DNA from 2 places in the Pseudoalteromonas obscura genome. Region 1 is predicted to be linked to the other one. Evidence: riboswitches for the same ligand, from Rfam matches in the RefSeq annotation. Region 1 holds a riboswitch; the other holds the start of a gene.
The links. A riboswitch is a leader RNA that binds a small molecule or an ion and turns the genes downstream of it on or off. The one in region 1 is predicted to bind lysine.
Positions count from the first base shown of each region.

Region 2: linked by a shared signal. The riboswitch ahead of lysC (lysine-sensitive aspartokinase 3) and the one ahead of dapA (4-hydroxy-tetrahydrodipicolinate synthase) in region 1 are both predicted to bind lysine.

Region 1 is NZ_JASJUT010000009.1:166,411-182,401, forward strand. It holds gene QNM18_RS18995 (methyltransferase) at 1-1,047, opposite strand, end outside; gene QNM18_RS19000 (ABC transporter substrate-binding protein) at 1,124-2,173, opposite strand; gene ilvA (threonine ammonia-lyase, biosynthetic) at 2,244-3,785, opposite strand; gene ilvD (dihydroxy-acid dehydratase) at 3,788-5,644, opposite strand; gene QNM18_RS19015 (branched-chain amino acid transaminase) at 5,719-6,642, opposite strand; gene ilvM (acetolactate synthase 2 small subunit) at 6,663-6,905, opposite strand; gene ilvG (acetolactate synthase 2 catalytic subunit) at 6,902-8,551, opposite strand; gene QNM18_RS19030 (TraB/GumN family protein) at 9,068-9,946, shown strand; gene QNM18_RS19035 (response regulator) at 10,036-11,706, opposite strand; lysine riboswitch at 11,966-12,142, shown strand; gene dapA (4-hydroxy-tetrahydrodipicolinate synthase) at 12,261-13,145, shown strand; gene QNM18_RS19045 (2,3,4,5-tetrahydropyridine-2,6-dicarboxylate N-succinyltransferase) at 13,156-13,896, shown strand; gene QNM18_RS19050 (PLP-dependent decarboxylase) at 13,896-15,101, shown strand; gene QNM18_RS19055 (succinylglutamate desuccinylase/aspartoacylase family protein) at 15,104-15,991, shown strand, end outside.
Region 2 is NZ_JASJUT010000001.1:283,208-299,198, reverse strand. It holds gene QNM18_RS01340 (ATPase) at 1-609, opposite strand, end outside; gene QNM18_RS01335 (condensin complex protein MksE) at 606-1,157, opposite strand; gene QNM18_RS01330 (hypothetical protein) at 1,168-2,436, opposite strand; gene nhaD (sodium:proton antiporter NhaD) at 2,595-3,842, shown strand; lysine riboswitch at 3,962-4,135, shown strand; gene lysC (lysine-sensitive aspartokinase 3) at 4,223-5,569, shown strand; gene QNM18_RS01315 (DUF924 family protein) at 5,731-6,261, shown strand; gene QNM18_RS01310 (sodium-dependent transporter) at 6,383-7,708, shown strand; gene QNM18_RS01305 (2-hydroxyacid dehydrogenase) at 7,790-8,767, opposite strand; gene QNM18_RS01300 (glutathione peroxidase) at 8,733-9,248, opposite strand; gene QNM18_RS01295 (NAD(P)-dependent oxidoreductase) at 9,478-10,353, opposite strand; gene QNM18_RS01290 (dicarboxylate/amino acid:cation symporter) at 10,509-11,843, opposite strand; gene QNM18_RS01285 (beta strand repeat-containing protein) at 12,053-15,991, shown strand, end outside.

The DNA of each region.
Region 1 (15,991 bases):
CCTAAAACCGTGGCGAACTAGCTCGATGCGCTCAGTGACTTTTTGCCGTTTTTGAGCCTGAGCCAAATAATGTTGGTAGTCAATTTTTTGGGGCAGCTCTAGTCCTTTTTGTTCTGCCGCCCAGTGACAAAATTCGTGAAATTCACCAGAGAATATTGCTTTATTAACTGAAGGCACACTAACATAATTGGTACTGTGTGTAATATCACGCCTCAGCGCATCAAAGGCTAATCGCCATAAAACTTCTTTTTTACGCACTTTTGCTACGCGAGAAGGCGCGGTAACCGTTTCTTGTAGTGCAAGTTTCATATCGTTGTGTGTTAATAGCAGTTTACTCTGCTTACCCACGTCACTCATGGCCTGATATTCATCACTGGTGAACAAGTGATAACAACATGGCGACAAACTTATTTTTTCACAACCTACCTGTGTAGCTTCATGCATAAAGTTCTGATGCAACTTACCACATGCATGCAGTGCGACTGCGTGCTGGCGTGGTTTAAAGTGATGACCTACGGGTTCTGTCAAGACATTCGCACAGTGGAATGTCATCGCTAACTTTTGATGAACGGCACTGTGCGCGCCCTGCTCACACAAATGCGCCTGCAGCTCTATACTATCAACATATGGAACCCCTTGATAAGCTAATATCCGACCCAAATGCCCTTTACCTGCGCACCACTCTAATATGGGCAGTTCTCGCTCATTGAGCGCAGCGACAAAGTCTTGCAGCTGTCCAACTTTACGCCCTTTAATACCGTTACTTAACCAAAATGGGAGTTCTGGACGGTCCCGAAGTGGCATATTAATTTTCGTTAATTCACTGATCTGCGTCAGTTGAGGAATATGCGCTGACAACGCATGCTGCAGTGCTGTTTGGTCCCTATCCAATGCACTCAACGTGGCTTCATCAAGTTGCAATAGGTAATCATCCAATTCTGGCCACGGCGTTGTCAGGTGATCAAAAGCCAATAGCTGCCAGTATTGTCGGGTTTCATAGAGTAGTCTATCCAGTGACTGAAAATGCGAAGTGTAAGAGGAGATCATAAGCAATAGAGGTTACTTCAAGTCACGCTATTGTAATCTATCCGAGACAGATTAGAAAATCTTCAAGCCTTCATAATCAATCTTGCAAACTATAGCTTTTCCGCTGTAATACTAAACTAATGTACATTGGCACACACAAAATGCTTAACACGATGGCTAGGATCAACATCCAAGACCAATTAATTTCTGTTTTACTGCTATCTGAATACAAAAAAGCACTCTTGTGCTCATGGAAACTTATAAGGTCCAGATGGTACAACTGCGCGATCCACTGCCATCTCGCCAATGACATGTTGCCAACAGGGATCCCTGGCGCCTTAATAAAAGGAAGTAATTTGTCCGCCTCATTGGCCAGTTCTTCATAACTTTTTTGCTTAGCATATAGTTTAGTGATCTGCAGTGCTTCATCTAAGTTTGCCAGCGCGTATCGCCACCCTCGCAAACTGGCACTACGAAATTTCGCTACCAACTCAGGCCGATACGTGTATACGTCTTCAGAAGTAAACAATATATCCGCATACACATTGATACCATAATGCTTAGGACAGATCTGCCTTGTCGCTATACCCTGCTGCGCCATTTTGAACGGTTCATTGGAAATATATACTTGCAACGCATCAAACTTGCCCATTTTAAAATCCTGCAAAGGAGACATGCCAGAATAAATTGGTAATTGGCTTACATCTATACCTGCCCGCTCCAAAATGAGCACAAGTTCAGCGCCTTCGGAACGACCTAAGTGACTAATTCTTTTACCTTGAAAATCCTTAGGCGAATAAATATTACTATCGGCGTGTACCATCCAGCAGTAGGGTGAAGATTGAAACACCGCAGCAAGTGCGACGAGCGGTTTTCCTGACATACGCTGTTCTAACAAGCCTGAATGTGTCACGCCAAATTGTGCCTGACCGGTGAGTACTTTAAATTGTTCATCAGGTTGGTGCATTTGAGCTGGCATGATATTGACATCTAGCCCAGCCTCCCGATAAAAGCCTTTTTGCTTCGCAACATAGTAACCTGCAAATTGAAACTGATGCACCCATTTCAGTTGCAGTGTTACAGGCTCTAGCACCGTGGCATATACACTTCCACAAACAAATATAAGTAAAATGAGGCAACGGAGCATAAGCTATCCTTAGTCTGTCTATATTGAATATAGAAGGCTAAGGACAGAAAAGACAGTCAGGGCATTAAACTCAACTCACTTTGCGAGCGTAGTCCTGATCTGATTTGAGGTATTGACTAAAACAGGGGTTGTTAGTTTCATCTTGATAGTCATAACCCAAGCGGCACAAGTGCTCTTCAAATTTTGCATGATCTTGCGGAGCCATTTCAAACCCAGCTAAAACATGCCCTTTTGCAGCGCCATGATTACGATAGTGGAATAGAGTAATATTCCACTCACAACCTAGCATCTCTAAAAACCTCAATAATGCACCTGGGTACTCTGGGAACTCAAAGCGTAACAACCTTTCTTGAATAGCCACAGGCGGTTTTCCACCAACCATATATCGAATATGTAACTTAGCCAACTCATTGTCTGATAAGTCGGTAAACTCATATTCATTCTCTTCTAAACTGGCTTTTAACTCTTGTAACTCTTCTTCCGCGCTGCGCAGCCCTATCCCAACAAAGATCTGGGCCTTATTGCCTCCGGCAAATCGATAATTAAACTCTGTAATTGAACGCCCACCAAGCGTATTGCAAAACTGCTTAAAACTCCCTTTTCGTTCATCTATGGTTACGCCTAGAAGCGCTTCACTTTTTGCACCAAGGGCAGTTCGCTCTGCAATATAGCGCAACCGGTCAAAATTGAGATTTGCCCCCGATAATACAGCTGCCAATGACATTGATGACTGAGAGTGCGTGGCGCTCCATTTCTTTAATCCCGCTAGGGCAACCGCCCCTGAAGGCTCAGCAATGGCGCGCGTTTCGATAAAGATATCTTGCACTGCCGCACAGATCTCATCTGTTGTCACCAGCATCACTTCATCACAATATGTTTGTGCTAGCCGAAAGGTTTCCTCTCCAATACGCTTGACAGCAATACCATCGGCAAAACACCCGACTTGTTCTAACTCAACGGGTTCGCCTTGCTCCATTGCTGCGTACAAACAAGCACTTTCCGTGGCTTCAACACCGATAACACGAATATCCGGACGCAGGGACTTTATATATACTGCCATTCCCGCCAACAGTCCGCCTCCCCCCACAGGGATAAATACAACATCCAGTTTATCTAGCTGTTGCATCATTTCTCGTGCCACCGTGCCCTGTCCAACAATCACATCTTTGTCGTCAAATGGTGGTACAAACACACCGCCTTGTTGCTGGCACAACGTTTGTGCATGGGCATTCGCCGCATCAAAGTGGTGACCATGCAAAACAACATGTCCCCCCATATTCCTCACTGCGTTAACCTTAATTTCAGGCGTAGTCACAGGCATCACAATGGTTGCTTTGTGCCCCAAGTGCGCAGCACTCAGAGCCACTCCCTGAGCATGGTTCCCCGCAGATGCGGTGATCACATGCGAGTTTTCAGGGAGTTGGCGCAACTTATTAAATGCGCCTCTGAGTTTAAATGAATAAACAGGCTGCTGATCTTCACGCTTTAGCCAAACTTGATGGTTGAGCCGTTCAGACAACCCTTTTAAGTGACTCACATCCGTTTGCTTCACCAATGGTGCCATATTTGCCTGAATAATAGCCCTAAAGTAGTCTAGCTCTTGTGCCACCATAGCTAACTGAGCTCCTCTAATTTTTCCAGGTCTCTTACCGCGCCTTTATCAGCACTGGTTGCCAATAGCGCATATGCTTTTAATGCAGGTGTTACCACACGCTCGCGATTAAGCGGTTTATAGGCTTCTTTACCTCGTGCGCTTTGCTTTTCACGGCGCAGAGTTAATTCGGTATCATCCAATAACACATCAATTGAACGAGTGTGAATGTTAATCGCTATAAGATCGCCATTTTCTACTAGCGCTAATGTCCCTTCACTTGCTGCTTCCGGTGATACATGACCAATCGACAAGCCTGATGTACCACCAGAAAAACGTCCATCCGTTAAGAGCGCACAATCTTTATCTAATCCCATTGATTTCAGGTAACTAGTTGGGTACAGCATTTCTTGCATCCCAGGTCCACCTTTTGGACCTTCGTAGCGGATCAAGACGACATCACCTTTTTTGACATCGCCGCCTAAGATCCCTTCTACCGCATCATCTTGAGATTCATACACTACCGCAGGCCCAGTAAACTCAAGCATTTCATCAACCACACCCGCACTTTTCACAATGCAGCCGTCTGGTGCTAAGTTACCAGTTAAAACCGCCAAACCACCGTCTTGACGAAATGCATGTTCGGCACTGCGAATACACCCGCCCTCGCGGTCCAAATCTAGTGTATCCCAGCGATACTCTTGGCTCATCGCTGTTGTTGTACGGATCCCCGCAGGGCCAGCACGATAGAATGTTTGAGCCTTTTCATTTGTGCTGTCATTGGCATCCCAACGCGCCAATACCTCACCGAGTGTGCCACCAGCAACATGACCGACAGAAAGATCTAATTTCCCGGCTTTTGCCAATTCATTTAAAATCGCCATAATGCCACCTGCTCGGTGTACATCTTCAATGTGATATTGCTGAGTCGCCGGTGCAACTTTGCATAAGAATGGCGTATTTCGCGACAGCTGATCGATATCTGCCATATCAAAATCGACCCCAGCTTCTTGTGCAGCAGCTAAAATGTGCAGTACCGTGTTTGATGAACCGCCCATTGCAATATCCAGCGTCATTGCGTTGTTAAAAGCGGCTTGGTTGGCAATATTTCTCGGTAACACTGAGTCATTGTCTTGTTGGTAATACTCATCACATAGCGCGACAATGCGTTTTGCTGCGCCATCATATAGTTGTCTTCTATCTTTGTGCGTCGCAAGTGTTGTGCCGTTACCAGGCAAAGCCAGTCCAAGAGACTCAAGAAGACAGTTCATTGAATTCGCAGTAAACATACCTGAACAAGAGCCACATGTTGGGCAAGCAGAACGCTCAACTTGATCTGAATCTTCATCGCTCACAGTTGGATCGGCACCTTTTACCATCGCATCGACCAAATCGAGCTTCAAGTCGATATCTGCCAAGCGGGTTTTGCCCGCTTCCATTGGTCCACCTGAGACAAAAATTACTGGAATATTAAGCCTTAGAGCCGCCAACAACATACCTGGGGTAATTTTGTCACAGTTTGATATGCAGACCATTGCATCGGCACAGTGTGCGTTCACCATATATTCAACAGAGTCAGCTATCAGGTCTCGCGAGGGCAAAGAATACAACATACCTCCATGACCCATAGCGATCCCATCATCAATGGCTATCGTATTAAACTCGCGCGGCACACCGCCTGCTTCCCTGATGGCATCAGCCATCAAGTCACTGAGCTGATTAAGGTGTACATGACCAGGTACGAATTGTGTGTATGAATTGACTACCGCAATCATCGGTTTGTGAAAATCTTCGTCTGTCATTCCTGTCGCACGCCATAGTGCTCTCGCGCCTGCACGTTTGCGACCCTCAGTCGTTGTTTTACTTCGTAACTTAGCCATGTCTACCCCTCTTTCTCAATTCTACCGATGCGCGGTAGTACCTCATTCCCAAAAAATAATTAACCTACAACGTTTTAGCTATTCACGTAATCTAGCCAACCCTCTGGGTCTTTTGATTGCCCTTTAACTAAATCAAAATAAGCCTGCTGTAACTCCGCTGTGATAGGTCCGCGTTTACCCGCACCAACTTGGATCTTATCAACGCTGCGTACAGGAACTACTTCTGCTGCGGTTCCTACCATGAAAAACTCATCAGCCAAGTACAACGCTTCACGAGCAATCGGCTCTTCTCTAACTTCATAGCCACGTTCTTTTGCTAAATGAATAATGGTATCGCGGGTTAAGCCAGGTAATATACACGCTGTAGTTGGTGGTGTATAAAGCACGCCCTTTCTAACCATAAAGAGGTTTTCACCCGCACCTTCACTTAAGTAACCATTCACATCCAATGCAATACCTTCTACATAGCCATTGCGTTTAGCTTCACCTGAAATCAACTGTGAAGAAAGGTAATTACCCCCTGCTTTTGCAGCCGTTGGCATGGTGTTTGGTGCAAGACGACTCCAAGACGAAACGCACACATCTACTCCTTCAGCTAAGCTGTCTTCACCTAGATATGCCCCCCACTCCATTGCTGCGACAGTAACGTCAGCAATATGTGATTTAGGGTTAAGTCCCAGCCCGACATGGCCTAGAAACGCAAATGGTCTCAAGTAAGCATTGCTGAATCCATTTTCTTTGACCGCCTGCTTACACGCTGCTTTAACCTCTTCTTGAGAAAACGGGATCTCCATGCGGTAAATTTTCGCGGAATCAAACAAGCGTTGAATATGATCGTCCAAGCGAAATATGGCAGGACCATTTGGCGTATCATATGCTCTGATCCCTTCGAATACCGAGCTACCATAATGTAGTGCATGGCTCAAAACATGCGTTTTCGCCTCTTGGTAAGGGATCATTTCACCGTTGTGCCAAATAAGTTCTGATGTTTGTGTCATTCTTTAAAACCTTAATATTGTTATATTGCCTGCTGCTGTAATGTATGCAAATCAACCGACTGCACATCCACTAGCTTATTTAATTGTGATGTTAATAGATAGATAGGTTTCTCACTATCTACTGTCATTTTGACGAGAAACAACTCATCCTGCCCCTCTAACTGCAATTGCATTAGACGAAATCCACGGTGTCGAGCCACACGTAGAAAACGCTCAACAGCAACGCTTTGATTTTTTACAGCCACAGTTAATTGATGTTTCATTGTGTGTTCTCCGTTAACATTTCATCATTTGCCGCACCCGGCGGTACAAGAGGCCAAACATTTTCTTTATCATCAATACAGGCATGTAAAATGTAAGGACCTGAGCTATTTACTAGTTTTTCAATTGCATCGTCTACTTCTGATGCATGGGTGATAGTTTGCCCTGGGATCCCAAACACAGCGGCCAACTGCACGAAGTCAGGGTTATCTGACAAGTTTGTTTCGCTGTATCGCGCCGAGAAAAATAACTCTTGCCACTGTCTCACCATACCCAGTCTTTGGTTGTCTAGAATAACTATCTTGACGGCAAGGTTATTTCTTCTGATAGTCGCTAACTCTTGGATATTCATCATGATTGAACCGTCGCCTGAAACCGTGATAACCATGTTGTCCGGACGCGCGATTTTCGCCCCAATTGCCGCTGGCAGGCCAAATCCCATAGTACCAGCGCCACCGCTGCTAAGATGGTTGCTCGGATGGCTAAATTTCATATGCTGTGCAACCCACATTTGATGCTGACCCACATCGCAACAAACAACTGTATCTTGAGGTACATCATGGCTCAGTTTATTCAGCAAATAAGGCGCAAAAACTTTCTCTCCAGGGTAGTCATATCGCCAAGCATACTCTCGCTGCATATGGCTGATATGCGCACGCCAATCCGCAGGTGCTAAAACGCCCTGTAATAAAGGCAAAGAGACAGTTAAATCAGCCACCAATGAAGCCGCTGCTGGCTTGCGCTTGCCAATTTCAGCAGCATCAATATCTAAGTGGATCACTTTCGCTTTGGCGGCAAATTTGGCTAGATTTCCCGTCACTCGATCATCAAATCGCGCACCGATACACACCAGTAAGTCACATTCTTGCACAGCTAAATTTGCCGCCTTTGTCCCGTGCATACCCAGCATGCCCAAGTCGTATTCGTATTCAGGTAAAACACTGCCGAGCGCTTTCAAAGTAGATACTGCAGGCATCTGAGTTTGCTCCAAAAATGCCATCAATGCTGGTTGCGCATCAGCGCTATGAACGCCGCCACCGACATACGCCACTGGCTTTGAGGCTTTTTTCAACAGCTCATTGGCCAATGCTAGATCATTTAATATCGATGCTTCTTGTGCTTGAGTGTCTGCACTCCAAGGAGAAAAAGGCACTAGCGCTTGTTGAATATCTTTTGGAATATCAACTAATACGGGCCCAGGTCTTCCTGATACCGCTAAGTGCATCGCCTGTTGCAGTACTTCAGCCAAATCCTCTGCGCGCTCTACCATAAAACTATGTTTCGTACACGATAAAGACATCCCTAAAACATCAACCTCTTGGAACGCATCAGAACCAATTGCCGCAGTAGGAACTTGCCCAGTGATTGCCAAAAGCGGAACCGAGTCCATCATTGCATCAGCCAGTGCAGTCACTAAATTCGTTGCGCCAGGCCCCGAAGTAGCAAAACAAACACCTAACTTACCAGTGCTGCGTGCATAGCCAACTGCCGCAAACCCTGCTCCTTGCTCATGGCGAGTTAAATAATGCTTGAGTGGCGCACCATACAACGCATCGTAAATCGGCATAATTGCCCCGCCTGGGTAGCCGAATACGTCTGAGATACCCTGTTTAACAAGGATATCGATTACCATTTGTGCGCCTGTCATTGTTTTGCTCATTGCCCTTTGCTCTGTTTTTTTGCCCTAAAACGAAAAAGCCCCCCGAACTTTTCAGTGCGGGGGGCTTTTAGCTGATTCTTTTCTTACAGCACTACAAAGCCCCCGCGGTAATAATAATCACCACGTTGATAATCACGACTAGTAGCTTTGCTGTTAGTAACATAAATCCAAATCCAAAAAATTGTACTGTGCTTGATTGCATTCTCTGGCAGACAAATACTGTCTGCGTGTTCTTATTCTATTAGTAACCTGCGACAGGCGACATGTCAACCATAAAAACTATGCCACTTCACTGTTTAAAAATGCAAATAAAGAAATAAAAAACCCAAAAACAACACATTCCAAGTATATTTATCCAAAGCAACAGAGGCAAACTTACATAAGGGTAAACTACCTCAATATATCGAAGACAATTATGCATATCAGATTTCTGTATTAATTTTTTGTGATTTACTTATTCAATTGATTATGATGTTTAATCCAAGACATAAAAGGACCACTGCAGTGAAACACATTTCGTTTTTTAAATTAGTCTCGTCATTTTGCTTGTTGCTATTTTTTAGCACACTAAGTCAAGCTGCTCCAGCACTGTGGAGCGTAGAAAAAAATGAGGTGACTTCCTATTTATTCGGTACTGTTCATGTTGGTGATCCCAGTATGCAAGGTTTGCCTGACAAGGTTAAAAGTGCCATCGAGCAGTCTGAAAATACCGTTGTAGAACTCAATATGAGTGCACTGTCGCCATTTGAAATTCAGAACAAAACAGCCGCATTTATAGCCAACTCCAATAGCCGTCCATTGCCACAAGCCGTATCCCAAAAAGTTTATAAACAACTCGAAACCTATTTTACCAAGCGGGGGATCAATATCGCACTATTCAACAGTACGCCAGCGTGGGCTGTCATCCTCACAATTGTGCAGCTTGAATATCAAAAGGCGGGATTAACTGATACGTATGGCATAGATAAACAAGTTATTGCACACGCTATTAAACATAAAAAAAACATCAAAGAGCTAGAGCTATTTGAGCAACAATTAGAAATGTTCAGCCAGATCGCGATTATGAGTGATGAGATGGTGACACAAACCCTCTCCCAAATGCGAGAAGCTGATGACTTTATTAAAGATATGATAGAAGCCTGGAAAACGGGCGACGATGCTATATTGAGCAAGTATTACGAGCTGAGCTTTGATGATTCCAAATATGCACGACTTGCTGAACAAGTACTAGTGATTGAGCGCAACCATACTTGGGTCCGTACTCTGCTCCCCGACATGAGTAAAACATCGCATTTTATTGCTGTAGGCGCACTGCACTTACCCAAACAACATGGCTTGATTGAATTACTAAAAGCACAGGGCTTTATAGTCAAGAGAATATAAATTGATAGGTGTAAGAATACCTTACACCTAACCCTTTAATCTACCAAAAACATGCCGCCACGTACTGTAACCTCCTTGAAAACCAATAATCAAGACAGTGAGTCGTTCACGACCGAGGGGGTTATTAGCAGTTCGACTTTTTCTCGTAAGGTTTTTAAATCAACGGGCTTAAATAAGTGGGCGTTCGCTCCTAATTCATACACTCTATTGATAGCCTGCTCTGTGGTATTTGCGGTAAGTACCAATATGGGCAACTCTAATCCAAGGTTATGACGGATCATCTTTATTGCTGTGAAACCATCCATCACAGGCATATTCAAATCCATCAATACCAAACTAAACTCTTGCTTTTGTAACTCAGATAGCGCTTCTTGCCCGTTTACTACATGTATCACTGACAGGCCCAACTTTTCTAATAATGTCACAACAACACGTGCATTTAGTAAGTTGTCCTCCACCAACAGAGCCGGGTTTTCTCTACTCAACTCAAACGGTGTCAATGCAGCAGATTTAGCCACTTTCACAGGGATCTCTAATAATACCTGGGTACCGGTTGGTATATTTTCCGTAAAGCTCATTTCACCACCGAGCATATTGATAATGAGCTGCGCGCGAGTAAGCCCCAACTGCATTCCTTGATAATTTTCCTCTTCATCAATTTTGGCTTGGGTTTGGTTAATACCCGGTCCCGTATCTGTTATCAGGCAGTGAAAGATGGCTTCTTCTTCACACCTTTGGTGACAATCCGCTTCTAGCCTCACTTCTCCGTATTCAGTGTACTTCACGGCATTGTCCAATATTTGCCCAACCAACCAAGCCAAACGATTGTGATCACATTCGACAACTTGTGACAAACCAGCCCCTAAGTCCGTTGTAAAACTTAGCGATTTCTGCTGCATAAGCGGTTTATAAATTGCTAACGAGTGAGATAAAGTATCAAACAGACAAGCGGTTTTATTGTCTAACTTAATTTCTTTATTCTCTGACAGCACATTGTAGTCATCTATTGCTGAGAGCAGAATATTAAGCTGCTTTGCTGCGTGTTCGACAACCTCTAGGTGAGCAGGTTGAGCTGATTCTTTAAACAGTGCCAGATATCCCATAACGGCTTGCAGCGGCGTACGCATCTCATGGCTTGCTCGTGCCAAAAATTCACTCTTACTGCGCTTTAGACGATTGGCTTCAATGCGTAGTGTCTGAAGCCGTGTAATTTTCTTCTGAATGCTTTTTTCCATCGGATAGAAAATCCAACGCGCTTCGATAATGAGGATCATGAGCCCAAAAAGCCAAATGAATAGCTCAACATTTTGCAGCTTCTTTACTTTGTTAGTAGCTACTAACTCATGTAGCGTAACCGCCTGATCTAGCGCAATTAAAAGTTCGTTAGCTCGGGATTGAACTTGGATCAACTTTTCTACTTTCAAATTGCCGACAAGGGCAAGGCTGTGCGCAGTTTTGACTAAATCAATGTACTCTTCAACCCGAGTTGCCAAAGCAACCGGAGGTTGAAAATAAAACTGTTGTAGATCAGAAGATAAGTGAGCATAGCGCCCACCCGACTTTGCTAATAAAAAAGCTTGGTTTTCAGCCATTTTATCTAATGCATCACGCAGCATTTGCTGTTCATCAAACGTACCTGGATGCTCGCGTATGTACTCAGCACCTAATAATAACGCCGCTTTTTGCGACAGCATTCTCTGCATCCCTGCCGTATTGATCACGTACGTACTGGCAGCTTGTTGAGATAATAGTATCTGCATAGTTGCCATCGCTGTTGTGATGACAATGACCATAATAGAAATCGCTAAAATGTACCTGAAGCGAAATGTTTTCAATATCTTAAGCAACCGGCTGCCTCCGTGTTTGGTGCAAAATAATAGAGATAAAATTGAGCTGCATACAAACAGAAGTGTAGCTTAATTTCAGTCTTTTACAGATTGGAGCTTGACACCTAGACGGCCAAAATGTTTCAATCCCGTCTGACCCTATTATCGCAAAGTAGCTGTAATGGCTATTTTGAGGGCTGGAAGAGGTGCGTTATTCAGGTAGCTAAATTGAGGAGAGCAAACTCCGATGACATTTAGTGAGGGGAATTAACGCCGAGAAGAAATCATCTTTGCTAATTGATTTTTTCGGGCGCATGGGCTGAATCCCAGCGACTGTCACCAACATATTTGGTGGAGAGCTTCTGGTCTTAGAAAGATAAGGCCATGCCTTATGCTGTTTTAAGTCCATTGCTCTTCGAATTTTAATTGTTCGGAAGCTGGATTTGCACTTCAAGTCACCTTCCGAGCTGCATTTAAGTTCGGTAGAGATGAAATCTAAATACAACTTATCTGACTACCCGTTATGGACAGCGCTTGTTACGCCGTTCGACGATAACAACCACGTTGATTTTCAAACGTTAGCGCAGCTAGTACTTGCACAACAACAAGCTGGTAATGGCATACTTTTACTCGGTAGTACCGGTGAAGGGCTTGCACTTTCACAGCAAGAGCAGCGTGACATAGTGCGTTATGTTTGTGAACTGTCGCCAACGGTCCCATTGATGGTTGCTATTGGCGGCCATGATCTTGCGTTACAACTCGACTGGGTTGAATTTTGCAACACCCAACCGATCGATGCCTTTTTGGTTGGCTCACCGCTCTACGCGAAGCCAGGTAACGTGGGTCTGACACACTGGTTTAAAACACTATTGGATGCCAGTGATCGCCCATGTATGTTGTACAACGTTCCTGGACGCAGCGCTGTTTCAATAAGTCCAAATGTTATTGAAAATCTTGCTTCCCATCCCAAACTATGGGCGCTCAAAGAAGCCAGTGGTGATATTGCTACCTTTGAATCTTTCCGTAAAGCATCACCTGATCTCGCTATTTATAGTGGAGACGATGGATTGATGCCGTACTTTGCACAAGCGGGAGCGGCCGGCCTTGTCTCTGTTGCAGCCAATGCTTGGCCTCAGCAAACAGCCGAGTTTGTAAAGCGCTCGCTTGCTGGCACGTTTCCAAATTTATTTACCACTTGGACAGACGCGGTAAACAGCTTATTTAGCGTAGCCAACCCGATCCCCGTCAAGGTCTTAATGCACTTGCAAGGACAGCTGGCTTCGCCGCGTCTTCGCCCACCACTGACCCACTTGGAGCTCAGTGATACAACGTTTATCAAAACCGCAAATTCAACTATTTTATCTTGGAGTTAAGGAAGTATACATGAGCTGGTTAACCCTATTAAACAACCTAGAAAATGGCACTGTTCGTGCAGCGACACAGGACGAACAAGGCAACTGGCATGCCAATGTCGAGGTCAAAGAAGGTATCTTAGAAGCTTTCAGAAACGGCACAAATACAGAATATCCAGGCGGCTTTGTCGACAAAGATAACTTAGCACCTCAAGGATTCGCAGCTGAAGCCGGTGTGAGAATGGTCCCAGGTGGAAGCAGTGTTCGACGCGGTGCATACGTCGCTTCAGGCACAATAATTATGCCACCAGCTTACGTTAATATCGGTGCGTATATCGATGAAGGTACTATGGTAGATAGCCATGCGTTGGTTGGCTCCTGTGCACAAATTGGTAAAAATGTACATCTCAGCGCGGCCGTACAGGTAGGCGGAGTATTAGAGCCTGTCGGGGCAAGCCCAGTGGTTGTAGAAGACGATGCTTTCATTGGCGCTGGTTGCGTTTTGGTTGAAGGCGTTGTAGTGAAAAAAGGTGCTGTATTAGCGCCAGGAGTTCGCCTCTCGGCAAGTATTCCCGTGTACGACTGTGTTAACGAAAGGGTGTTGGAAAAAGGCGAAGCAATCCCTGAAAATGCCATTGTGATCCCTGGCTCTCGTCCTGCGAATGGTGAATGGGCGCAACAGCAGGGTCTGAGCTTATCCTGTGCTCTTATCGTCAAATACCGCGATGAGCAAAGTGACGCAGCCCTTGAGTTAGAAGAGGTGCTTCGCTAATGCCAGCTTTGAGTACGCCAGTAAAAACAGCGATTTCTGATCTGGTACAGAACCAGCACGAACCGTTCTATTTTTACGACTTAGATGCGTTGCACGCTCATTTAACACAATTAACTGAACAAACCGTTGTGAAACTTTGGTATGCAGTCAAAGCAAACCCATTGTCTAGTATCATTCAAACATTAGATCAAGCAGGGTTTGATTTTGACGTTGCCAGTAGTGGTGAATTGCAACAGGTTTTAGCGCAAGGTATCAATGCTAACCGCGTACTCAATACAGGACCAGCTAAGTCCAAACGCCAAATTGAAGAATTCTTAAGCTTAGGTGTAACCACCTTTGTAGCGGAAAGCCTCAATCAGGTTGCTTGGCTGCAAGATGCAGCCAAGCGTCATAAAATCCAATTACGTATCTTGCTACGCATTCAGTTGCGCTGGCCTGATAATGAAAAAAATCCATTAGGCGGAGATAGCTTAACGCCATTTGGTTTAGGAACACAGGAGTGGTCATCTCTATCTATCAGTGAATATGATCATTTGGATTTTGTCGGTCTGCATATCTTCCAGTGGGGTAATATGTTAGACGCAGAGAAATTAGCTTCCCTCTGGCAGCAAATGATTGACCCCCTCGTCACCTTAGCCGAACAGCTAGATATTAATTTGCGTGTTTTAGATTTAGGTGGAGGCTTGGGGATTCCATACGCCGCATCTCAATCAGCGATTGATTGGAGTGTAATTTTAGACAGCTTAGAAAACATTAAGAAACAAGCTAATGTTGATGAGTTATGGATGGAATTAGGTAGATATGCCGTGGGTGAATGCGGCTATTACGTTAATCCTGTCGTGGAACAAAAGCGCAACTACAGTAGCAATCAGTTGATATTAGCGGGCGGCATAAATCATATTTTACGACCAGCAGTAACCACACAGGCATTTCCTGCCGAACTGTTACGTGACAGTACATCTACGCCAAAGACGTTTACCCTGCACGGTCCGCTATGCACAGCCTTAGATCACTTGGGAGAGCACACACTACCAGGCGATATAACCGAGCAAGACTGGATTGTATTTAGTCAATGTGGTGCCTATGGTTTCACTGAAAGCATGCCCTACTTTCTCTGCCATACATTGCCAAGCGAGTACACCTACCAGTCCGGCCAAACCCGCTGTGTTAGACCACCACTGACACCACAGAATTATTTGAGGTAACAATGAATCAGATAGCCCAAACATCCATTCAAGTAGCAGAGCTGGCGAATGGCCAAGCTTTGTCTATTCCTGTGTTTACTGTTGGTGATCGAAACAAAGGGCCCAAAGTCTACATTCAAGCAAATATGCATGGCGCCGAAGTACAGGGCAATGCCGTGATTTATGCCTTACTAGAAAAACTAAAAACAGTTCAGCTTAATGGTTCAATTACCTTGGTCCCCTATGCAAATCCGATTGGCTGTAATCAAAAGTCAGGAGAGTTTACACTGGGCCGCTTCGACCCCATCACGGGAGAGAATTGGAATCGCCTATATCATGATCATACTCATCTGGTCGTCGACTTTGCTGCAAAGTACGTTGATGCTTCAGAGCAGGTGATCCGCAGTGAATTTAAACAGCTATTAATTAGTAAAACGGATGAGATACTTGCCCAACCGTTGCACCAGCTCAAAACTGGCAAGCGCATTGCGGTTAATCTTCAGCGCCTTGCTCATGAGGCTGACTTAGTCCTTGATTTACATACGGGGCCAATCTCTTCAAAACATTTGTACTGTCCAGAATATGCACAAGCGAGCGCCAAATACTTTGACATCCCTCACACCCTACTGATACCTAATGAATTTGATGGTGCGATGGACGAAGCTTGTTTTTGCCCTTGGTGGCAACTCAGTGAAGCGTTCAGCGCACTGGGTAGAGAGATTACAACGACAAATGAAGCATTTACTGTAGAGCTTGGATCTCAGGAGCACATTGACCTGAGCGAAGCACAACAAGATGCTGATAGTCTTCTGAGCTACCTGACTCATAAAGAAGTTATCCTAGATAGCACATACCAACCTAAACCAATACAGCGATACGCCTGCTATTTGCAAGACTACGTGGCTTTTTAC
Region 2 (15,991 bases), on a different contig from region 1:
CATAAAACGTTTAACATCATGAGCGCCTAACTTATGTAAGTTCAAAATGCGTCTAAAGATCTCTTTGTAGATCGCGGCGTCTTGAACATTGTTAAGTGGGATCATTTTAAGATTGATGTCACCATCATATGGGGTTGCGCCCCCGGTCAAGAGTGCGTTTAGCTCAGCGGCTTTTAGCTCTATGGCTTTGTAACCTTTTGAATCTAAATGATTGAATAGTTTAGTGTATTTAATGATGCTTTTACCTTCGGTAAAATCATCTAGGTTAAGTTTACCGTTGTAGCAAAAAAACTGGTGCGCGTAACCTGCGATTTTACCAAGCCCTGCCACGCCAATGACTACGTCACCATGGGGTAGGTTTGCTTCTAGTAAAATGTATGACTGATCGCTTGAGAAATAGAATTTTCGGGTTTCTTCTAAATCGTGACCGTCCCATTCAGTCAAGCGTAAATCGTTAACCAAAGGAAATTGAAGTGCATTGATAACTGAGCTTTTACCTGTGTTGTTAGGGGCGCAAATAGATGCACTTTTGTCCAGTGGGATAACACACTTTGCATAACCTGCGGTATTTAAAAGCGCTAGCTTACTTAATCCATATAATTCGCTCATACTTCTTCCTCTAGCGCTTCAAAATTGTCTTCGTTAACTTCCATTAGGGCATCGATATATCTATAAACTGGCGCTAATAGTACAAAACCGCGTTCAGTTTCTTTACACAATCCAAGTCTCAACATTCGTAAAAAAACGTCTTTTCTCAAGTCTGATCCTGAGAAGATCTCTAACTGATCAGATAAATGTTTGTTGAGCTGGATAAGCGTTTGCATCAGTTCCAAATCAATTTGTTCATCAAACAATGCACGTAATGGATCTTTACCCTGATTTGCGTAATATTCTATGAGAATAAAAACCGTTAAAGCGATAGCGCGACTTATCTTGCCCATATTTGGGGTACTTTCGTCACTGGCAAGGTAGTAAAACCCTCTCGCATCATGTTGTAAATCATGACCAAGCGCTGCAAAAAGCGCTTGGTATGACTCTATATGCTGGTCCAGCTCTTGCCAGAGTGTCGTATCTTGTTCACTGATGTGATATCCACCAGCAAGCTTTTTGTTGATGGCTTGCAGTTGTGATAAATCGTTTAGATTAATTTGTGTCATGGTGTCGTACTTATTGTTTTGCTTTTTCAGCGTCAGAAGTATTATTCTCTGTAGCGCTAAATGGATACAATTTGATTTTGGTATTAGCGAGTTGCATCGATTCTTTTGAATCGGACTGACTGACTATCAATTCAGGGTCGCTAATAAGTTTTTGATACAAAAACAGCATTTCGTCAGCTTCTAGGCTAGGATAGCTATCACTTAAAAAGCCAAGCAGGGCAGTGCGCTTTTGCCCACTGGTTGAAAAAGACTTTTTGATGTCTTGATAATCAGGAATGTTGGGGCTTTGATATGCTGGTACATCTTGATGATCTGGCAATTGGTATTCTTCATGTTCAAATTCGGCAAGGCTTGCCATATAAGCGACCATGTGACGCTTTTGGCCGAGGTTAAAGCGCTGAATATCGGATACAAAGTCTGGCTGAACCGGGCTAAGCATACGATCCACACCATTTTTCCGGATAAGTCCCAGTACTTTGGCTGCTTGGCGAGTAATTAGCGTATTGCGTCTTAATTCTTCACGCAACGGCATAAGCATATCGGCACTCTTACCCAAACTTTCTCTGCCAATTAAATGCATGTCTAAAATACGTGTTCTCAGTTGCTCAAGCATACGTTTGTCTTGAGCCCCTCGTCCAAGCTGTTCGATTTGGTTTATTTGCTCACTAATTTGCGTTTCTATGTCGCTAAAACAAGCTTGGAATGGACCGTGTATGTCAACCATTTCAAGCATTGGTTCAATGTATTCGTCAAACGCTTCGATGACTGCTTGGTAACGTCGCTTCAATGATAAGTTGCTGTGATCAGATTTGGCTTGCTCTACAAGATTGAGAATTGCACTCTCATTGTGTTGATAAAGCTTTACAATTTTTCTGACTCGCTCATCCATTATGCGGCTAAAGCGTCGAAGCTCACTATGGTCGCCTTCATTACCCGCCTGAGCTAAGCGTGCTCCAAGCCGTTGCAAATCTTTAACTAATACGGTGATTTCTTCAGCAAGACCTAAGTGCTCCTCTTGGAGCAAAAAACTTGCAAAATCAGCGACTGCACGGTTGATTTCGAGTTGCGAAGACTTAGCTAGAGGAATAATAATTTCTTGATTAAGCAGTCTATTTGTTTCTTTGTAAACCCGTTCACTTGACCAGTTTGGGTTCTTCAATTTTATTAAGTTTTGTACATCTTTTATACTGAAATCAGACATTTTAAATCGCTTAAATAGCAACTCTAAAACGTTCCAGTGTTCATTTAATGTATTAAGAACTTTTTTCGCTGGGATCATAACTTTCCAGTTTGTATCATTTTTGTGACATCACTTGTTCACGAATTTGTCATAAATTGTAATTATTGATAGCGGTCACTTGCCCATAGTGTTAGACTCCGCGCCGATTTACATCACCCTTTACAAAAATTACATTTGATTACAGGTTGTTTACGCGTATGGTCACTTCCATAATCCTAACCCTAATAGCGCTAGCTTTTGTGCTTATCGTTATAGAGGATATTATCCATGTAAACAAGGCCAAAACGACGCTTTTTTTTGGTACTTTATGTTGGATTATCGCTTTTATATCTCCAATTCATGGCGAAAGCTCAGAAACTATACAACATCAGCTCGATCACAACATCTTAGAAATTGCGACGTTATGGCTTTTTTTAATGGCTGCGATGACTTTTGTTGCTTATTTAAACTCTAAAGGTTTTATCCAAAATATTGTCCATCGCATCATGCCTGAGCAGATCAGCGAGAGAAAGTTAATGTTTCTCGTCGGTGCTTTTGCGTTTATATTTTCTTCGATTTCTGACAACATTACTGCGACGCTAATATCTTTGGCTGTTGTCATGTCCTTAAAGCTGGATGCGAAAAAGCTAGTAAAGTATGCCACATTAATCATTTTTAGCGTAAATTCTGGCGGTGTTTCGCTGATCACTGGTGATGTAACAACCTTGATGATATTTTTGGCGGGTAAAGTCACAATACCGGATCTCTTGCTGTTAGTTTTGCCGGCCATCGTGAGCGTATTTGCACTGGCAGCTATGTTATCCATCGGTATGAATGAGCAACTTTACTTTGCACGTCAAGAATTACGCCGTATAGAAAAGACTGACATTACTATTGCAGTCATTTTTATGTCCACCGTACTCGCTACGTTGTTTTTAAGTGTTCAGTATCAAGTACCGCCTATGCTGACGTTTTTATTCGGTTTGTCATTTATGTTTCTAGTTGCGCAATTTTTAATGCGAAAAAAAGACGTCAACAAAAAGATAATTGATTACATTAGAGAAATAGAATACGACACGCTGCTATTTTTTGTTGGTGTACTGCTGCTGGTGGGGGCGCTCAAGGAAGTTGGCGTGTTAAGTATGTTTACTGAACTCTATCAATATTTGGCGCCTGAATATGCAAACTATTTGGTTGGGTTGCTTAGTGCAGCAGTAGACAATGTGCCACTAACCGCAGCGCTATTAAAAGCGCAGATCGAAATGACCCCACAGCAATGGCTGACATTTACCTATGCAACAGGAGTGGGTGGCTCTATGCTAATTATTGGTTCAGCTGCTGGTATTATTGCGATGAGTAAGGTAAAAGCATTGACTTTTATGAGTTATTTAAAAATGGCGCTGTATTTACTGATTGCTTATACCATAGGTTACGCTGGCTCGTATTATATGGGGCAACTTATTTAAGCCTTTTTTAGCCTTAAGGTACAAAACTACTTGACACCTAGACGTCTAAAAGATAGTTTTTAAAAGCCTGCTCTTGTAGCAGGTTTTATTTTGCCGGTGTTCAGCTTAATACCCGCAAAATAGACAGAAGAGGTGCGATGCTTAGGTAGCTTGTTCGAGGACACGACATCCGACGACAGCAAGCGAGGGAAGTATTCGCCGAGGAAAGTGATTGGTCGTATCAATGACTTTTCGGTTTACGGGGTTGAATCCTCGGAACTGTCACCGTTTATTGGTGGAGAGCTTCTGGCAGTGGTTTTTTCAATATATTTCTATTTCCTCTTGCCAAGTTAGTTCTCCTTATTTTTTTGATAGTACATGTGCTATCACAAGGAGATAAAATGAATTCCCAGTCTGTTGTTGCTAAGTTCGGTGGTACAAGTGTTGCTGACTACACTTCTATGTATCGTTGTGCACAAATTATTAATGACGACCCTACAGTAAAAGTAGTGGTTGTAAGTGCCAGTGCTGGTGTTACAAACCACCTAGTAGAACTAGTTCAACAAAAAGCCAATCATGAAGAGCGCTTGGCACTGGTAGAAGCGGTCATGCAAATTCAGCATCGTATTCTTGAACACGTGACCCTAGACTCTGATTTACAAACTGGTTTTGAAGAAACTTATTTAGAATTTAAAGAGGTAGCATTGTTACCTGCACTGAGCACACAGCAGTGTGATGAAGTGTTGAGTTTTGGTGAACGCTTTTCTTCATTCATTTTTACTCAAGTGCTACGAACGCTAGGCGTCAATTCAGTCCGTTTTGATGTTAGAAACATTCTAAAAACCGATAGCAGCTTTTCCAAAGCGACACCTGACATTGAAGCTACAGCAGTAGCAGCCGCTAAACATTTGGCTCCGTTGCTAGACAATCACGTGGTCGTAACACAAGGTTTTATCGGTAGTGATAAATATGGGCAAACAACCACTTTAGGTCGCGGTGGCTCTGATTACAGTGCGGCGTTGATCGCAGAAGCAATTGATGCTGGCAGTGTTCAAATTTGGACTGATGTAGTTGGCATTTTTAGTACAGATCCTAGGCTCTGTACTAAAGCAAAACCAATTCCGAGATTGAGCTTTGACGAAGCGGCTGAAATGGCAACGTTTGGCGCGAAAGTACTGCATCCAGCGACGATTTTACCAGCCAGCAGAAAAGGCATCTCTGTCTTTGTCGGCTCCAGTAAAGCGCCCGATCAAGGTGGCACGTGGATCGAAAAAGAAACTCAGACTCAGTCTGGGATCCGTGCCGTCACACAACGTAAGAACCAAATCCTATTAACATTAAAAAGCCCTGAGATGTTGTTAGCTAGCGGCTTTCTCGCGAAAATATTTACGATATTAAGTAACTACAATATATCGGTCGATCTTGTTACGACTTCTGAAATAAGCGTTGCTTTGACCTTAGATAACGCGCCCAACGCGTCTCGTCCAGAGCTTGAACAAGCGTGTCTTGATGAGCTCGGTGAATTTTGCCACGTTAGTGTAGAGAACAATTTGACGTTAGTCGCTATGATAGGTTCTGAAATTCAACTAAAAGGGGGCGATGATTGTTTGGTTGATGTGTTATCTGAATTCGATATACGTCTAATTTGCCATGGTGCAAGTCGTCACAATTTATGCTTCTTAGTTGAACAGGCCAGCTCTGATCAAGTCGTTCAAGCAATCCATCAAAAATTGTTGGAAGCGGCCTAAAATTCTGGTTTTACGATAGTAGCTTAGGTATATTTTCTAGGCTACTATCGTTTCTGTTGTTGACGAAATAACTTTATAACAAATATTAATGATAAAGTTGCAATAAAGAACCCGAGGTGGCAATCTTAATAAAGTAACAATAATTTGCATAAGGGCCTCCCATGCAGTATCAAGATATCTATGAGTTTTGGTTTGTTACATGCTCAGAAAAAGATTGGTGGCAGAAGTCATCAGCATTTGACCAAAAAATCAAAAGCCAATTTTCAGTTCTACATAAAATGGCACACAATGGCGAGTTGGGAAGGTGGCGAGATACCCCAGTCGGCTCATTGTGTGAGATTATCGTTTTAGATCAATTTCCAAGAAATATGTACCGTGATACACCACAGGCCTTTGCCAGTGATGCTCTGGCTTTGAGCTTGTCTCAGCAAGCCATAGATAAAGGGTTTGATCAGGCGTTAAACGATACAGAAGTCGGTTTTTTATATATGCCGTTTATGCATAGTGAGAGCGCGGTTATTCATCGCCAAGCAGAGGTATTGTTTCGTGAATTACCAGGCTATGAATTTGAGCTGGCACATAAAAAAATAATTGATCGATTTGGACGTTACCCTCACAGAAACGAGATTTTAGGTCGAGTTTCAACGGATGAAGAAATTGAGTTTTTGCAGCAGCCAGGGTCTAGTTTTTAATTGGTGAGTTTTATTCATTAATGGGCAAGGGAAGTCCCCGTATCGGGGTTGTTGTGCTCGCATTTTTCAATCAAAAAGGTATAATCGCTGGCCAAAACAATAATTATATTTGTGTTCGAATATGGCTCAGGTACGTGATGGTTTTCAAAGCCGACTTGGCTTTGTCCTAGCAGCAGCGGGTGCCGCTGTTGGTTTAGGAAATATTTGGGGCTTCCCAACTCAAGCTGCCAATCATGGCGGTGGTGCATTTTTACTCGCATATTTTATCGTTATCTTTTTGCTGGCATTACCAGCCTTGTATACCGAGCTTTATCTCGGTCATCAAGCACAGGCGAATCCAGTAAAAGCGCTCAAGCAAGCTTGGCAAGAAAAGCAGCCAAGTGTGGGGGCGGCCGCCGGTTACATAGGTTTGAGTGGCGCAATTGTGATGCTCAGCTTCTATTCTATTGTCGCTGGTTGGATGCTGGCACATTCTTTAGAACCATTAACTTCGTTGTTTGGTATGGATGCCGTGAGTCAGTTTTTAACTGGTGACTCAACGACGAGAAACTTTGTGTTTACGCCTCTGATGTTGCTGCTAACTGCGGCAATTATTCTTAAAGGGGTGAAATCTGGTATAGAAACTTGGTCTCGTCGACTAATGCCGATGTTGTTGCTGTTGTTGTGCTGTTTGATTGCTTACATGGCAACGTTGGAGGGGGCGGCAGAAGGCTTTAAAGCTTACTTGGTTCCTAATTTTGATAAAATTACAGATCCGGACTTGATCATCGCAGCCATGGGTCAGGCATTTTTCTCTCTGTCCCTTGGTGTCGGCTGTATGATGATTTATGGCTCATACCTAAAGCCGAATGAAAATCTACCTAAGTTGACTTTTAGTGTTGCCATGTTGGATACCGGTGTTGCATTTTTAGCTGGCTTGCTGATTATACCGGCTATTTTTGTGGCGCAGCAAAATGGCGTGGAAGTTTTTCAAGATGGAAAATTGGCTGGGGAAGGGCGTCTGATCTTTGCGATATTACCTGAGCTGTTTAAAAGTATGGGCCAGATAGGTATTTGGGTTGGATTAACGTTCTTCGTGCTTATGTCAATTGCTTCTTTAACTTCGACTATTTCCTCTACAGAAATACCGGTTTCATTCTTAGTCGAAAATCATGGTATGGAAAGAAGAAAAGCAACATGGATTGTTACTTTGGTGATTTTAGTATGCTCAAGCTTAATCATAATGAACTTTGATTGGCTGTTCGGTTTGGTGATTTCTGTTTTCACTCGATATCAATTACCTTTGATGGGGCTTTTCTACTTTATCACAGTCGGTTGGATGTGGAAGCGAGGTAATACACTGCTATTGGACGCGACAGGTTTACGCTATTGGTTTGCTCAGTATTTGCGATTTATTTGTCCGATACTAATGACTGCCGTATTCGTTAATGTCGTTATCAATAAATAACACCAAATTGCAGATAACAAGAGAGCGCAGCCAATTGGCTGCGCTTTTTATTTTAACTCGGATGAATAAAGCGTGTATGTGCTAAACGAGATTTGGAGTATGCGTTTTGTGTTTAAGTGCGTGCAAATTCTTTAGTGTTGTATTCGCTATCTCAGTCATAGCTTCTTGTGTAAAGAACCCTTGATGTCCCGTTATTAGCACATTTGGAAAGCTACTAAGCCTTACAAAGGTATCATCCTGGATGATCTCTTCACTGCGGTCTTTGAAAAAAAGCTCCGATTCCTGTTCGTATACATCCAGCCCTAAATACCCGATTTTATTTGATTTGAGCGCAGCAATACATGCGCGTGTGTCAATTATCGCACCGCGACTGGTGTTAATTACCATAACGCCTTGCTTCATTTTTCCAAATGCTTGAGCATCAAGTAAGTGATGTGTGGCATCGGTTAGGGGGCAGTGCAGGGATATGATATCGCTCTGCTGCAAAAGCATATCGAGTGACACTTGTGTATAAGAGCCTTCGCCTATATTGGGGTCATAAACAAGTGTGTGTGCGCCAAAGCCATTTAAGATAGATACCAAGGCCTGACCAATTTTACCACAGCCAATTAGCCCAACAGTTTTGTTGTGGATGTTAAAGCCTAATAATCCATTGAGGTCAAAATTCTCTTCTCTGATCCGGTTATATGCTTTATGTGTTTTTCTCGCTAAGGTGAGTATAAGCGCCATGCAATGCTCTGCAACCGCTTCAGGGCTGTATGAGGGCACTCGTACAACTTGCAGGCCCAATGCATGCGCTGACTCAATGTCTACATTATTGTAGCCGGCACACCTCAGTGCGATGTATTTAATACCGAGCTCAGCTAATTCAGCGAGTACACAAGCATTGAGGTCATCATTGACAAACACGCATACTGCGTCACAACCAGACGCCAAGTAAACGGTATCTCTGTTTAGATTATGTTCGAAATACGCAAACTCTATATCAATGAAATTTTTAATTGCTTGAGAGAAGAATGCGTTTTCATATTTTTGCGAACTGAAAAGTGCTACTTTCATCTTGCAACTGACCCTCGATGATCTGCTTTAAAGATTCTGGCTTTGTACGCGGTGCATAGCGTGACAAAAGCTCGCCATTATTACCGATTAAAAATTTAGTGTAGTTCCATTTTATTGCTCGGTTTTGAGCAATTCCCCGTGTATGTGATTTTAGGTAATTAAATAAAGGGTGTGCATCAGGGCCGTTGACCAATGTTTTTTCAGCAACTTTAAAACTTAAACTAAAATGTGATTGATAAAACTCACGAAGCATTTCATTTTCTAGCGGCTCGTTTTTACCAAATTGATTGCATGGAAATGCAATTATCTCTAAGCCTTGTTTATTATACTTACGATACATTTTTTCAAGGGCGGTGAGCTGTGGCGTAAAACTGCATTTACTGGCGATGTTGACAATGATAACGGGCCTATTTTGAAATGACCTAAGTGAAACTGTCTCACCGGTAAGTAACTTAACACTGTATCTGTAAATATTATCCATGCTGCAAAGTTCCGTGCATATAACGAGTTGTATTTATAATTTTCATGTGGAGTTGTTATGTAGTCCACTGACTGCCAATGAGGTGTAATCCCCTCCATTGTTCAAGCATAGCAGTCATTTTGGTCAATTTTATGTCAAGGGAATTTAAATTTAACCAAACGTACACAAATGATAGGTGAAGCAGGGCTTTAGAGAGAAGTGCCACGAGTGTGGCACAAAAAAGAAGAGTCTAAACAAGGCGCTTTAATAAGCTGGAGGTATCCCAGCGATTACCGCCCATCTTTTGAACATCTGCGTAGTACTGATCTACCAACGCGGTCACAGGCAAAGTGGAGCCATTCTTTTTTGCCTCATCAAGGGCAATAGACAGATCTTTTCGCATCCAGTCTACCGCAAACCCGTGTTCGTAATGGTCATCTAACATGCTTTTATGGCGGTTTTCCATCTGCCAGCTTCCAGCAGCACCTTTGGAGATTACTTCAATGACGGCTTCGCAGTCTATGTTGGCATTTTGACCAAACTGTAGTGCTTCTGCGAGACCTTGTACAACACCTGCGATACAAATCTGATTCATCATTTTTGCTATTTGACCTGAACCGACATCGCCGAGCAATTTAGAAAAGCGAGCGTAAGCGGCCATTACAGGCTCAACGGCCTTGTAGATGTCTGCTTTACCACCACACATAATGGTAAGCTGGCCGTTAACTGCGCCAGCTTCCCCGCCAGATACTGGTGCATCAACAAAGCCAATCTGCTTAGCTTCGCAGGCTTTGAACAATTCTCTGGCTACATCTGCGGAAGCTGTTGTGTGATCAACTAGTGTAGTATTTGCGCGCATAGATTGAAGAACGCCATCAGTTCCAGTGGTTACTTCTCTGAGGTCATCGTCATTACCAACGCAAATAAATACGATATCCGCATTCGCAGCTGCTAAAGCTGGGGTTGTAGCAAGTTGACCGGAATAAGTCTCCATCCAAGTTTGTGCTTTGCTCGTAGTGCGGTTGTATACAGTGACGTTATAGCCTTGATTTGCTAGGTGACCAGCCATCGGGAATCCCATTACACCAAGGCCAATAAAAGCTACATTTTTGTTATTTGATGTCATATTTAACAATCCAGTTGTGACAAGTGACTCGATTGTAACTTAAGTGGGGGAGTTTTGGCTGAATATTTTGCATGATAATGAACTGTTTTCATGCATTTATTTTGAAAGGTTTATAACAGAGTAACTTGGTGTCCAAGCTACTCTGTACTGTGCAATTAAACTTTAGAAGTAGTTAAGTTTTCTTCAAGGTCTTTTGCTGCGTTAGGGTCGTTAAACACATCATGATTTAACTCACCTTCAGATTTTGCGACGACACAAGTAACCATACAGTCACCAGTAACGTTAACAGCTGTACGGGTCATATCGAGTAGCCTATCAACACCCATGATAATAGCGATCCCTTCGACAGGAAGACCAACCTGGTTTAACACCATTGCAAGCATGATCAAGCCAACACCTGGTACACCGGCTGTGCCCACAGAAGCCAACGTGGCAGTTAAAATCACCATTAGGTAGTCGCTAAGAGTTAAGTCAACAGCAAATACCTGAGCGATAAAGACGGTAGCAACACCTTGCATAATGGCTGTACCATCCATATTGATTGTTGCACCTAAAGGTACCGTAAAAGAGGCGACGGTATTGTTTGCGCCTAACTTTTTGGTCGCGGTTTCAAGTGTGACAGGCATCGTTGCACTAGAGCTAGAAGTACTGAATGCAAACATGCAAGCATCTTTCATTTTAGTTAAGAAGGTCACAGGGTTAAGGCCTGTAAGCACTTTAAGTAAAATGGTGTAGTTTACTAAAGCGTGGAAAAACAGTGCCGCTACTACAACTAAAAAGTATTTTCCAAGCTCAACGATTAAACCCATTTTAATATCGGTAAACAGTTTTGCCATTAAACAGAACACACCATATGGCGCTAAGTTCATTAATAGAGTAACTAATTTTAAAATTACCGTATTTAAATCATCAAAAACAGCCGCGATTCGTTTGCCAGGCTCTCCACTTAATGCCATAGCAATTCCGAATAGCAAAGCAAATACGATAACTTGAAGCATATTGCCACTGGCCATTGCATCGATTGGGTTAGTTGGGAACATACCAATGATAACTTGAGCGAGAGTCGGGGCTTCTTTTGCATCAAAGCTACTTGTTGTTGGCATATCAATTCCTGCACCTGGACTCACCAGCAGAGCAAGAGATATTGCAACTGTGATAGCGATAGCAGTAGTTGTTAAGTATAGCAATATGGACTTACCACCTAAACGACCTAACTTTTTAGGATCACTTAGGCTACAGGTACCACAAACCAATGATATAAATACCAGCGGAACAACCAGCATTTTCAAACTGGCGATAAAGATTTGGCCACCGACGTGGAAAAGACCATCGACAAAGAAGCCTCTTAATGGAAAGTCGACAAATCCAAGGGGAATTAAGAACTCAGGCTCACCGGCAAGAATTTGTTGGAAAATTATACCCACACCAATACCCGCGATCATGGCTATCATGATACGTGTAGTCAGGCTAAATTTATTATTATCAGTCATTGTTTTGGACACGCCCTAAAACTATTCGTTGTTAAAATCGTTATAGCCTAACAGGATGGTTCAAAATGAACAAAAAAAAATGCCAAGACTACGAAAAAATTGTGATTTTTTATCTTGGTTTGGGTTAACATTGTGCAAATAACTCTAATTTTAAATTGTGCGAGGGAGAACTGCGGATGTTTTCAATGCGTTGGTTTAGCACCATATTTATGATATTCCTTCTAACAGCCTGTGGCGGAGGGGGGTCGATAGAAAAAGACACCTCCGGTGATGGTGGTAATGATACAGATGAATATGCAATTGCATTAAGTCTCAATTCTCAAAGTGGTTCCTCCGAACTCAGCGTTTCCAACCCGATTCAGGTCCAAGCCAAAATTACAAAAGATGGCCAAGCTCAAGCAGATAGGCTTGTTAAATTTGTAGGCGATGAATTTTCCGAATTTAATGGCTCAACGTCTGCGCTCACAAATAGTGAAGGTATTGCAACAGTTGGGATCGTTGCGAATAACAATCAAGGCGCAGGTACCATAACAGCGTCATTTGATGTTAATAGTGAAACACTGACCAAATCAATCGAATATGCGGCAATGGGCGATGGTGGTACTCAAATTGCGCTAGCTATCACTGATGCCAATGGTAATGCAGTCGACACAACCAATAGGCTAGCTGGTGAAAATCCAGCAACAGTTATGGCGACATTAACTAGCAACGGGACGCCCTTAACAGGCCAAATTCTGACCTTCACATTTGATGAACTAATCAGCACGGCAAGTAATGGCAAAATAGTCACAGATGCGAACGGGCAGGCTAGTTTTCAAATTAATGCAACTAGGCAAACTGGTGCAGGGTCAATCGTCGTTACTTATGGTGACATAACTAATAGCACGAACTTCGTTTCAGATGGATACGAATTCTTTGGGCTACAAGTCTATGCCTTATCTGTTGTCGGCTTAGACCAACAGGGCAATGAAACAAATGACTTGTCGTTTTCTTCGCCGATAGCTGTCAGAGCAACCTTAACACTAAACGGTAAACCGCTTGCCAATGAACCTCTTGTGTTTACCGTTAATAAGGCACTGATTGGTTCAGCAACCAATGTCTTGAAAACAGATGAGCAGGGTGTAGTCACCTTCAATCTGATTGACAACAATGAATCCGGCGTTGGACAGTTAAATGTGACCTATGAAACTCCGGGCACTGAAATCGAAGACGTTTCGTCATCTATAAGTTTTGAAAGTGAGGGTGACGGCGGTTTGCAGATGCAGGTGCAAATCACTGATCCTCAGGGTAATGTAATATCTGAACAAAACCCGTTAGATACAGGCAAAAACGGCTCGGTTTCAATTAATTTGTTAGATAACGGTCAGCCACTGTCTGGCGCAATTGTATCTGTTAATGCGGGCACAAAAGGCATTACATTACCATCGGATGGCCGCGTAGAGACAAATAGTAGCGGTCAAGCTACATTGGCACTTATTCCAAACATGGAGTCGGGCGTTGACACGCTAACGGTGACATATACGACTGAAACAGAGACTGTAACCAACACAGTTAATTATCACTCAAATGGAGATGAGTTTTTTGGTCAACAGACGTATGAACTTGCAATTGTCGGTGAGACGGCCGCAGGAGCATCTTCAAATCAATTATCTTTTGCGACACCGTTGACGGTAAAGGCGACACTTACATTAAACGGTTCGCCTGTATCAGGGCAAAATGTGAACTTTTCGGTTGATGACAAAGGTTTGCTGGCGAGCAGTGTGGTAGAAACTGGCTCTGATGGTATTGCTCCGGTTGTGCTAACTGAAAACAATGTAGACGGTGCGGGTGTAGTCACGGCAACTTATACGACTGAAGATAATCAGGTGATCAGTAAATCTTTCAGCTTTATTAGTGCTGGTGACGGTGGCTTACAGATGGTACTCACTGTTACAGATAAAGAAAACGGCGATCCAATTAGCCAAAGCAATCCGCTCAGTGGTACGACTAAAGGCTCGGTAGAAGTCACGCTTTCCAACAATGGTACATTGGTCAGTAATGCTATTGTCAATGTCTCTACGGGTGGTAAGGCAGCCACTGTACCCTCTGATGGCCAGGCTGCAACTCAGGCAAACGGTAAAGCATCATTAGAGCTGGTTGCTAACAATGAAACTGGCGTTGGGCAACTGTCAGCGACTTATACAGATCCAATGACATCTGAAACCGTGACACAGCAATATATCTACTACACCGAGGGAGATCCTGACTTTGGCGACTCGGCATTTGAGTTATCAATTGTTGCAAGAAATGCGTCTGGTCAAATAACTAATGAGCTGTCTGGTAATTCAGAGCTGACTTTGAGTGCAACGCTGTTACAAAATGGTTCTGCATTTGAAAATCAACAAATTCAATTCACGGTCAACGCGTTTGGGACATTAGACCCGCAATCTGGTTCGGTTTTAACTAATTCTTTGGGTGTTGCTACTATTCAACTTAAAGATAACTCCGTTAAAGGAGCTGGTAGAGTTACAGCGACGTTTACTGCAAGTAACGGGGAAGAAGTATCACGCAACTTCAACTTTAATAGCCAAGGCGATGGTGGCTTATTACTGATTATTGAATCTATCAAGGACGGCAACGGTACTGACATTAGCGAAGGCAACCTGTTGACAAAAGATAATAAAGCGGAAGTCATCGCTGTGCTTACAGAGGACGGCAGCCCCGTTCAAGGTGCTTTAGTGACTTTTACGGTAGATGATGTTGGGACAATGTCTCCGGAAAATGGCAGAGCGGTGACAGATAGCCAAGGTAAAGCTTCAATAGATTTATTTGTTACAACGGTGTCAGGCGTTGGAGAAGTTACGGCGGAATATGAGGGCATCACAACAAACCCAGCAGTGTTTAACTCTAAAGGTGATGCGGTTGTTATTGATGGCAATTATAGTTTTGACATTCGCCTATTAATCAACTGTGCACCTGATTGGGACGCAGTACGCAATGACACTTCCAACCCAGTTGACCCAAGTGATTGTACAGAAGTAACCAGTGTCGATTCCAGTGTAATTCCTGAACTATTTATTGAATTGGGTAAGGTGACCAGCGCCGGTGAGAGTGTAGAGAACCAAATTATCGAAGTTACGACGGATAAAGGACAAGTTCTGCCAAGCTCAGGAAAGGTATTGACGGATGTAAATGGCATTGCAATCTTAAAGCTGCAGCCCGGTGATAGTGACGGCGCTGGCACAATCAGTGTTAGCTTTGACGGAGAAGATGCAAGCGAAAATTTCTCTGTTGGTATACAGCAGCTTTACTTGCAGTTGTCTGCAGATTTACCCGCTTCGACTAACCCAGATCAACCTCTGCCTGAATTAGACTCCGGCGATAGCTTTATCGTGACTGCAAGAGTCTTTACAGATGAAGCTTTAACTAGCTTATATGAACAGCCTGTAGACATTGGCTTTTCGTCTATTTGCGCAAGCCAACAGCCAGCTGGTACATTGGCAACAATTGACAGCCCAGTACGAACTCAAGCTGGAGTAGCAACTTCTACGTATCGCGCCAGTGGCTGTAATGGCAATGACACTATAACAGCGAGTATTTCTGCCGCGGATCCGGTTAACTATGCTTTCTTTGTAAAAACAGCCCCTGTGCAATCATTGAAGTTTATCAGCGCAAGCAACCGTTTTATTGGGCTACCTCCTGCAACCGGCAGTGTGGCTGTTACGTCAACCATTACATTCCAGTTAATTGACACGGATGATATCCCGCTAAGGCAAAAGCAGATTGAATTCAGGTTTGCGGATTTAACGGGTGAGGCCAGCCTAAATACGTATAAAGGTAATACGGATAACGATGGTGAAGCAAAGACCTTGATCGAGGGTGGGGTTGTACCTGGAGGCTTAGTAGTAGAGGCTTGTTACCTTCCTGATGAAACAATCGCACAGGCAGCTCAGACCAACCTGTTTCCAACGTGCTGGCAGTCTAAAATTGATCAATGTACTGCGGACCCAAGTTTAGAGTTTTGCGAACTTCCTGCTGGTATTACAGGCTACACATTAATTCCAGCGAATGACCAGATCAACGCGGTGTCTTCTGGCGTTGTCCTATCGTCAGGTGTTCCTGATCAAGATAGCTTTGATGCGGCACCCGAGACGTATATTCTTAACACG